Pseudophaeobacter arcticus DSM 23566: one gene and its partner. The main gene of each other region encodes a partner of the protein of the gene in region 2 in a complex. Links are inferred from orthologs where the notes say so. Each region holds a gene or a part of one and is shown on either strand. Other genes may lie near its edges.

What was found.
Region 1: the proteins of carB (region 2) and carA are in contact, whole or in part, in a solved structure (PDB 1KEE), measured with the Escherichia coli proteins. The link is inferred for Pseudophaeobacter arcticus DSM 23566 from one-to-one orthologs.

Annotation. Positions count from the first base shown.
Region 1 is NZ_KI421507.1:609,687-613,357, forward strand. What follows is about bases 251-3,096. They hold carA (glutamine-hydrolyzing carbamoyl-phosphate synthase small subunit), read right to left. Parts: upstream 2,333-3,096; coding sequence 1,169-2,332; downstream 251-1,168. Other genes in these bases: ARCT_RS25580 (glycosyltransferase), read right to left, coding at 251-787; ARCT_RS0106935 (GatB/YqeY domain-containing protein), read left to right, coding at 2,553-3,026. Also shown: more of ARCT_RS25580, read right to left, coding at 1-250; ARCT_RS0106940 (helix-turn-helix domain-containing protein), read right to left, coding at 3,232-3,663; ARCT_RS0106945 (DUF2938 domain-containing protein), read left to right, coding at 3,662-3,671. UniProt on the Escherichia coli protein: Small subunit of the glutamine-dependent carbamoyl phosphate synthetase (CPSase).
Region 2 is NZ_KI421507.1:2,582,821-2,587,554, reverse strand. The notes cover bases 594-4,502. They hold carB (carbamoyl-phosphate synthase large subunit), read right to left. Parts: upstream 4,163-4,502; coding sequence 794-4,162; downstream 594-793. Other genes in these bases: ARCT_RS26400 (aminodeoxychorismate synthase component I), read left to right, coding at 4,406-4,502; ARCT_RS0116745 (delta-class carbonic anhydrase), read left to right, coding at 594-683. Outside these bases: more of ARCT_RS0116745, read left to right, coding at 1-593; more of ARCT_RS26400, read left to right, coding at 4,503-4,734. UniProt on the Escherichia coli protein: Large subunit of the glutamine-dependent carbamoyl phosphate synthetase (CPSase).

The sequences.
Region 1 (3,671 bases), 2.0 Mb from region 2 along the record:
GCGGATAGGTGAGGCGCGACAGGCGTTTGAGCAGGGCCGAGCTGATGGCCGCCTCTTTGTAAAGTGGCACCAGGACCGAGATCTTCGGCAGGGGCTCCAGATCCGGTTTCTCAGGCCTGAGCAGCGATGGTACGCTGCTGTGCCGCTTTGGCAGAAGATGCGCGACAAGACCGCAGAGCTTTAGCCCGGTGAACAGCAGTAGAAACAACAGCGCAGCGCCGCAGCAGAGCGAAAAGATCTCGAGCGGGAAAACCGCCGCAAGGCAGAAAAAAGAGCTGACTGGCAGCAGTTGTTTCAATCGTTTGGACTGCTGGAACAGGGTTCTGCTGCTGAGTTCGGGGGGGATGCTGCTGCTGGCGCGTCGGGCCATGGCGGTTTTGAAATGTGCCTGCAACAGAGGCAAGATCTGTGCCGCTGGGGCCAGAACGGGGATAAAGGGGCCAAACAACACGGTCAGGGTCTGTTTTTGGCTTTCCGCCTCTTCGGCGGAGGCAAAGGCAATGGCGATGGCATCCCCGAGTTGTACCCATGGGATTGCACAGTGACGCAGCCAGAAACTGGCAGGCATCCGGTTCAACAAGGGTGCGCTGGGCTGGTGCTTGCTGAGGTCAATAGACCGCAGGGCAAGGGCCTCGGCACGGAAGACCCCATTCACCGCAGCAGAGTAGGCGGTGGCGCTGTGGTTTGCCGCCTGTTCCCCTGGGGCGCGGTGGTGTTCCTGGCCCTTGCGCAGAGCCTGCCCTGGATATCCCGGACGCCCTGGCTGCTCTAGCGTCCTGGATCCCATAGGGAGCAGGGGGCTGGGCTGCGGCCCCGGTGGTGGTACCTGCCGCTTTACAGAGCCTGCCCCAAGCGATCCGGTGACGGGGTTTGGGAAGGTGGGCAACAGGTCCCGGCGGCTGCGATGTTGGGCCTGCTGATAGATCTGCCGCGCGCTGACAGGCTCAGTCTCCCTTTTGGGATCAAGAGCAGAGGAGCCTGCCCCTGACTGTGGCCCCCAGACAGGACGGCGAAGGCGCCTAAAACCGCGAGACTGCAAACCGCGCATATGATCACTCAAAACAAAAAACCCCAGATGCATTATGCACCTGAGGCTGCAGAGGGTCGCTTAATAGCGTGTTAACCACAATGTCCGCGTGACGGTTTTAACCGACAATTGATCGCTGCTTTACGAAGCTTTTCGCGTGGCCATGGCCTCGGCAAAACGTTCGAACAGATAGAAGCTATCCTGCGGGCCGGGGCTTGCTTCGGGGTGATGCTGCACGGAATAGACCGGGCGGCCCACCATGCGGATGCCGCAGTTGGATCCGTCAAACAGCGAGATATGGGTCTCTTCGACACCCTCGGGCAGGCTTTGGGCATCAACAGCAAACCCGTGGTTCATCGAGGTGATCTCAACCTTGCCGGTGGATTTCTCTTTCACCGGGTGGTTGGCACCGTGGTGACCGTGGTTCATCTTGACGGTTTTGCCGCCAAGCGCCAGCGCCAGCATCTGGTGGCCAAGGCAGATGCCAAAGACCGGCAGGTCTGTATCCGCCAGAATGCTTTTGATCATCGGCACGGCATATTCACCAGTGGCGGCAGGGTCACCGGGTCCATTGGACAAAAACACACCGTCGGGACTATGGGCCAGAACCTCTTCGGCGGTTGCGGTTGCTGGCAGAACGGTAACATCGCAGCCAGCCGAGGCCAGGCAGCGCAGAATGTTGCGTTTGGCACCATAGTCGATGGCGACCACCTTATGCACCGGGTTTTCCTGACGGGAAAAACCCTCGGGCCAGGCCCAACGCATCTCGTCCCAGCGGTAGCTTTGAGCGCAGGTGACCTCTTTGGCCAGGTCCATACCTTCGAGCCCGGCCCAGGCGCGGGCTTCGGCAACCAGCGCCTCGATGTCAAAATTGCCCTCGGGATCATGCGCCAGCGCCACATGGGGCGCCCCCAGCTGCCGGATGGCGCGGGTCAGGCGGCGGGTATCAATGCCGCCAATGGCGATACGGCCGGTCCGGGTGAGCCAGCTTGTCAACTCTTCGGTGGAGCGCCAGTTGGAGGCCAGCGTCGGATCCCACTTTACCACCATGCCGGCAGCAACCGGATCTGCGGTTTCGTCATCCTCGGGAGTGACGCCGGTATTGCCGATATGGGGGAAGGTGAAGGTCACGATTTGCCCGGCATAGGACGGGTCTGTCATGATCTCCTGGTAGCCGGTCATCGCGGTGTTGAAACACAGCTCGGCGACGCAGCGACCGGTGGCGCCAAACCCGGCTCCATAAAAGACGGTGCCATCGGCTAGCGCCAGACATGCGGTTGGCTTGGACGGTGCAGTATCGGCCATGACAGAGACTCTCCTGAGGGTGAAATTCATCGGCTTTTAGGGCCGGGCGGGCATGGGGTCAAGCCTAGCAGACAGAGCGGGGGTACAAGAAACACGCGGCAATTGCCCATGGGGGAGCCGTTCGCTGCCCTCGCGTCGCCTGAAACGGCCAGACGCTTGAACTGAGCGGGCCGATTGGATAGAGGTGCCAATTCCGGTTTCCTCTGGATGGATAAAAACGATGGATACGCAAACCCTGGTCAATCAGGCTCTGAAACAGGCGATGAAAGACAAGGAGGCCCAGCGGATAAGCACGCTGCGCCTGATCAACGCTGCAATCAAAGACAAGGAAATCGCAGCCCGCGGTGGGGATGCAGAGACCAGCATCGGCGACGACGAAGTCTTGGCGATCCTTGGAAAAATGACCAAGCAGCGCAACGAGAGTGCCCGCGCCTATGAAGAGGCCAGCCGTCTGGATCTGGCCGAACGGGAACTGGAAGAAATTGCCATAATCCAGGAATTCCTGCCCAAACAGCTCGACGACGACGAGGTCCGCGCCGCAGTCAAGGCGGCAGTGACCGAAAGTGGTGCCACATCGATTCGCGACATGGGCAAGGTGATGGGGGCGTTGAAAGCCAAATTCACCGGCCAGATGGATTTTGGCAAGGTCGGCCCCATGGTCAAGGACGAGCTGTGCAAGGACGGCGGCTGCTGAGGCTGCGATGACTATTAAGGTGACGTGTCAAAAGGGATCCGCAGCGCGGGTCCTTCTTTGTTTTGGCGGCGCTCCGCTTTCAGCCCATTCCACCTGATACTGCAAGTTCCAAGAATGTCTGCAATAGGACGCTCTCTGGCGAAGCGGCGCAATCATCGGCTGCATTTGCAAATGCCACTGTTAGGTAAACCACCCGGCAATCAATTTAATCATTGCTGGGCCTGTTTCGATGCGCTTTGGCAGCAGTCTTTTTCTTGGTCAGTGCAACGCGCATGATCCGCTTGAACCGAGGGCAATCCATATGATTTTCTGCAGTGCATTTTACGATATGGCGAAGTCCATCTCTTAAACTGGTCAGCTCTTTGATCGTCGCATCAAGTGCGTCTGCCTTTGCAACCAGGACATTGCGTTCCAGGTTGGGGGTGCCGTCTGTTCCAATCATCTCCTTAATCTCCAGCAGCGAAAATCCCGCAGTTCGTGCCAGAGCAATAAGGGAAATACGCGCCTTTACTTCATTCTCGTAAAGACGCTTCAAACCCCGTCGTCCCACTGAACGGATCAGGCCAACGTCTTCATAATAGCGAAGTTTTGAAGCTGAAAACCCGCTTAAACGGGAGAGTTCTGAAATATCTAGCATGACCTTGA
Region 2 (4,734 bases):
GCCCCGCCGGGACCAACCACGTGGAATTCGAAGCGGCGCCGCCCTACACCGAGATGAACCTGTGCAACATCCATTTCCATGAGAATGCGGAGCATCGCGGGGGCGAGTTCACGACATTTGCCGGCAATGGTGACGGGCATGGCTATGGCAGTGGCTACAAATACTCAGGCACGCTGAGCCCGGCTGAACTCATGCCGCTGGAGGCGGAGGTCGGCGTCACCGAACATGGCAGCCTGGTCCCTGGTGACACCATCGAGGTGCACTACGTCCATACCACGGCGCGGGTTGATCCGGGCCCGACCCTTGGGTCGTGCCTCAGCGAGGCGATCAAGAACCCACAGCTGCGCGTCGAGGCTCAGGTCTATGTGCTGGTGAATGACGAAACCGCGCTGGATTTCACCAAGCTGACCCGGCTGCAACAGCAAAACGGCCTGACCCAGGCCATCAATATTCCCACAAACACCGGGCCGGTGGTGGAGTATTCCGGGTCAACAACCGGCCCCAGCTACAATGAGAAGGGCTCCCCCTTTCAGGTGACCTGGGGCGTGCGGCCCAAGGTCGCCAAGGTCAGCATTCAGTCTGTTGCCAAATGGCTGTCTTACAACAGGTTTGACGAAGACCATGCCCATGGGGTGCGCAATCTGGTGATCAACCGCGACCTGCTGTCTGTGATCGAGCACTAACGGCGCGCGATTTACACAAAGCTTTGAAGGCGAGGATTGGGACCTGCCAAAAAACGAAACCCCGGCTCAATGAACCGGGGTTTTGTTTTTCTGCTTTGAAAATGCGCCAACTAGCCCTGTAGGCTCTTCACTTCCACATCGCCTTCGGCCTGGGCCTTGATCGCCAGCGCGGCAGCGTTCGAGGCTGCGGCGGTGGTGAAGTAGGGGATCTTGTCATAGAGCGCCACCGAGCGCATTTCCTTGCTGTCTTCCACAGCCTGCGCACCCTCGGTGGTGTTCATCAACAGCTGCACATGGCCATCTTTCAGCAGATCCACCACATGCGGGCGGCCCTCATAGACCTTGTTGACCAGCTCACAGGCAACGCCGTGACCATCGAGCCATTTATGGGTGCCACTGGTGGCCATCAGGGTAAAGCCTTGCTCGATCAGCACAGTGGCCGCTTCCAGCATCGGGGCGCCCTTGTCGGCGTCCTTGATCGAGATAAAGGCACGGCCTTCAGATGGCAGCACCATGCCAGCCCCCATCTGCGCCTTGAGGAAGGCACGTGGGAAGTCGCGGTCCCAGCCCATGACTTCACCAGTCGAGCGCATCTCTGGCCCCAGAATGGTGTCAACGCCGGGGAAACGGGCAAAGGGCAGCACCGCTTCTTTCACCGAGAACCAGGGCATATCGGGATCGGCCAGGGTCATCGGATCCGCCATTGGCGTGTTCACATCATAGCCGGCATCAGGCTTGTAGGGGCCACGGTGCGGGAAGGCGGTGAGTTTCTCACCCGCCATCACCCGCGCCGCAATAGATGCAATGGCGCTGTCGGTGGCCTTGGCCACAAAGGGCACGGTGCGGCTGGCGCGGGGGTTTACCTCAATGAGGAAGATTTCGCCGTCCTTGATGGCAAACTGGATGTTCATCAGGCCGACAACATTCAGCGCCTTGGCCAGCGCATAGGTCTGGGTCTTGACCTCTTCGATCAGATCCTTGGACAGGGAGTAGGGGGGCAGCGAACAGGCACTGTCGCCCGAGTGCACACCGGCCTCCTCGATATGCTGCATGATGCCTGCCACATGCACGTCGGTGCCGTCGCAGATCGCATCCACGTCCAGTTCAACCGCGCCAGAGAGATAGCTGTCCAGCAGCACCGGGCTGTCGCCGGAGACCACCACGGCTTCCGCGATGTAGCGGCGCAGCTGATCCATATCGCGGACGATCTCCATCGCCCGGCCCCCCAGCACATAGGAGGGGCGGATCACCAGCGGGAAACCAATTTCTTCGGCGATTTCCAGGGCTTGCTCATCAGTCGAGGCAATGCCGTTATGCGGCTGCTTCAGCCCCAGATTGTTGACCAGCTCCTGGAACCGCTCGCGGTCTTCGGCCAGATCAATGGCGTCCGGGGTGGTGCCCAGGATTGGAATGCCCTCGTCCTGCAGCGCGTTGGCCAGTTTCAGCGGGGTCTGACCGCCAAACTGTACGATGACCCCGTGCAGGGTGCCGTTTTCCTGCTCGACCCGCAGGATTTCCATCACGTGTTCAAACGTCAGCGGTTCAAAATACAGACGATCCGAGGTGTCATAGTCGGTCGACACCGTTTCGGGGTTGCAGTTGACCATGATGGTCTCATAGCCCGCGTCCGTCAGCGCGTAGCAGGCGTGACAGCAGCAGTAGTCAAACTCGATGCCCTGACCAATCCGGTTGGGACCACCACCCAGGATGACAACCTTTTTGCGATCCGAGGGCCGTGCCTCACATTCCACGTCGCCCATCATCGGGGTCTCATAGGTGGAATACATATAGGGGGTCTGGGCCTCAAATTCGGCGGCGCAGGTGTCGATGCGCTTGAACACGGCCGTCACGCCTTTGGCAATCCGTGTGTCGCGCACGGATTTTTCCGTGGCCTTGGTCAGGTTGGCCAGACGGGCATCGGTAAAGCCAAGCATCTTGAGGTGGCGCAGCGCCTTCTCATCGCTTGGCAGACCGTTGCTGCACACCTCTGCTTCGGCTTCGACGATCTCGCGGATACGATCCAGGAACCAGGGGTCAAATTTGGTGACACCGTGGATCTCATCGTTGCTGAGGCCATGACGCATCGCCTGGGCGATGGTGCGCAGCCGGTCCGGGGTCTGCTGGCTGATCGCCTTGATCACCGCGGCCTTGTCGGTGGCACTGTCGGTGGCGATGTCCCAGGTGCCGATGGTCAGACCAGGGATTTCGATCTCATCAAAGCCGGTGAGGCCCGATTCCATCGAGGCCAGCGCCTTTTGCATCGATTCGTGGATGGTGCGGCCAATCGACATGGCTTCGCCCACGGATTTCATCGCGGTGGTCAGATAGGGTTCGGAGCCGGGGAATTTCTCAAAGGCGAATTTGGGGATCTTGGTGACCACATAGTCGATCGAAGGCTCAAACGAGGCCGGTGTGACCTTGGTGATGTCGTTGTCCAGCTCGTCCAGCGTGTAGCCCACAGCCAGTTTGGCGGCAATCTTGGCAATCGGGAAGCCGGTGGCCTTGGAGGCCAGCGCCGAAGAACGCGACACCCGTGGGTTCATCTCGATGACCACCATACGGCCATCGGCGGGGTTCACCGCCCATTGCACGTTGGAGCCGCCGGTTTCGACGCCGATCTCGCGCAGCACGTTGATCGAATGGGTCCGCATGATCTGGTATTCTTTGTCCGTCAGCGTCAGCGCCGGGGCCACGGTGATCGAATCGCCGGTGTGCACGCCCATGGGGTCGATGTTTTCAATGGCGCAGACGATGATGGCGTTATCCGCCTTGTCACGGACCACCTCCATCTCAAATTCTTTCCAGCCCAGCAGACTCTCGTCGACCAGGATCTGATTGACCGGCGAGGCATCCATGCCGGTGCGGCAGAAATGTTCATAGTCTTCCCGGTTATAGGCAACACCACCGCCGGTGCCGCCCATGGTAAAGGCGGGGCGGATAATCGCGGGCAAGCCGATATCTTCGAGCGTTTCCAAAGCGATGCGCACGCCTTCATTGAGATCGGCCTTGCCGTCTTCCAGCTTTGGCGCGGTGACGATGGTGGCGCGGGGGTTTTCAATGCCCAGACGATCCATCGCATCGCGGAACAGTTTGCGATCCTCGGCCATCTCGATGGCTTCGCGGGTGGCCCCAATCATCTCGACGCCAAATTCCGCCAGCACACCCATTTCTTCCAGCGCCAGCGAGGTGTTGAGCCCCGTCTGGCCGCCCATGGTGGGCAGCAGCGCGTCGGGGCGTTCTTTTTCGATGATCTTGGCAACCACCTCGGGGGTGATTGGTTCGATATAGGTGGCATCCGCCAGACCGGGGTCGGTCATGATGGTGGCCGGGTTGGAGTTCACCAGGATAACCCGGTAGCCCTCTTCCTTGAGGGCCTTGCAGGCCTGGGCACCGGAATAGTCGAATTCGCAGGCCTGCCCAATGATGATGGGCCCCGCACCAATGATCATGATCGACTGGATGTCGGTTCTTTTTGGCATGGGAAGTGTTTCCTTCGATTAAGTGCGAGCGGCGAGGCCAAAGCAGGTTGGCAGACGTTCTGAGTTCAATGGCGAGTCGGGTCCCCCCAAGCGCCCAAATTGTCCTGCGTTATAGGGGTAGCGCAAAAAGGTGCAAGAGGGATCGGACACGCGCTTCGAATTGCCGCTTTTATTGCTTTTGTTCGCATAGCGAACGGATATATGCGGGGGCAAGAGAAATATCCAAATAATGAGAGGTGATCTGTGCAGATCCGTTTTGATCAGGGACCAGATCAGTGGAATCACCGGGGGTCGGACCGAGGGCAGCACTGGGGACCGGACCGGGGGCAGGGGATGCAGTTCTCCAATCCCCTGCGGGTGATCCGCGCTGATTCTGCGCAACAGGTCCCCGCAGCACTCGCCGCTCTGGACGCGGTGCAGCAGCAGGGGCATTGGCTGGCGGGCTATGCCACCTATGAGCTTGGATATGCGCTGGAGCCCAGTCTGGCGACGCGGATGCCCGATAATCGCTGCCTGCCGCTGCTGTGCTTTGGTGTCTATGCGCAGCCGCAAACTGTTTCGCGCGCGAAACA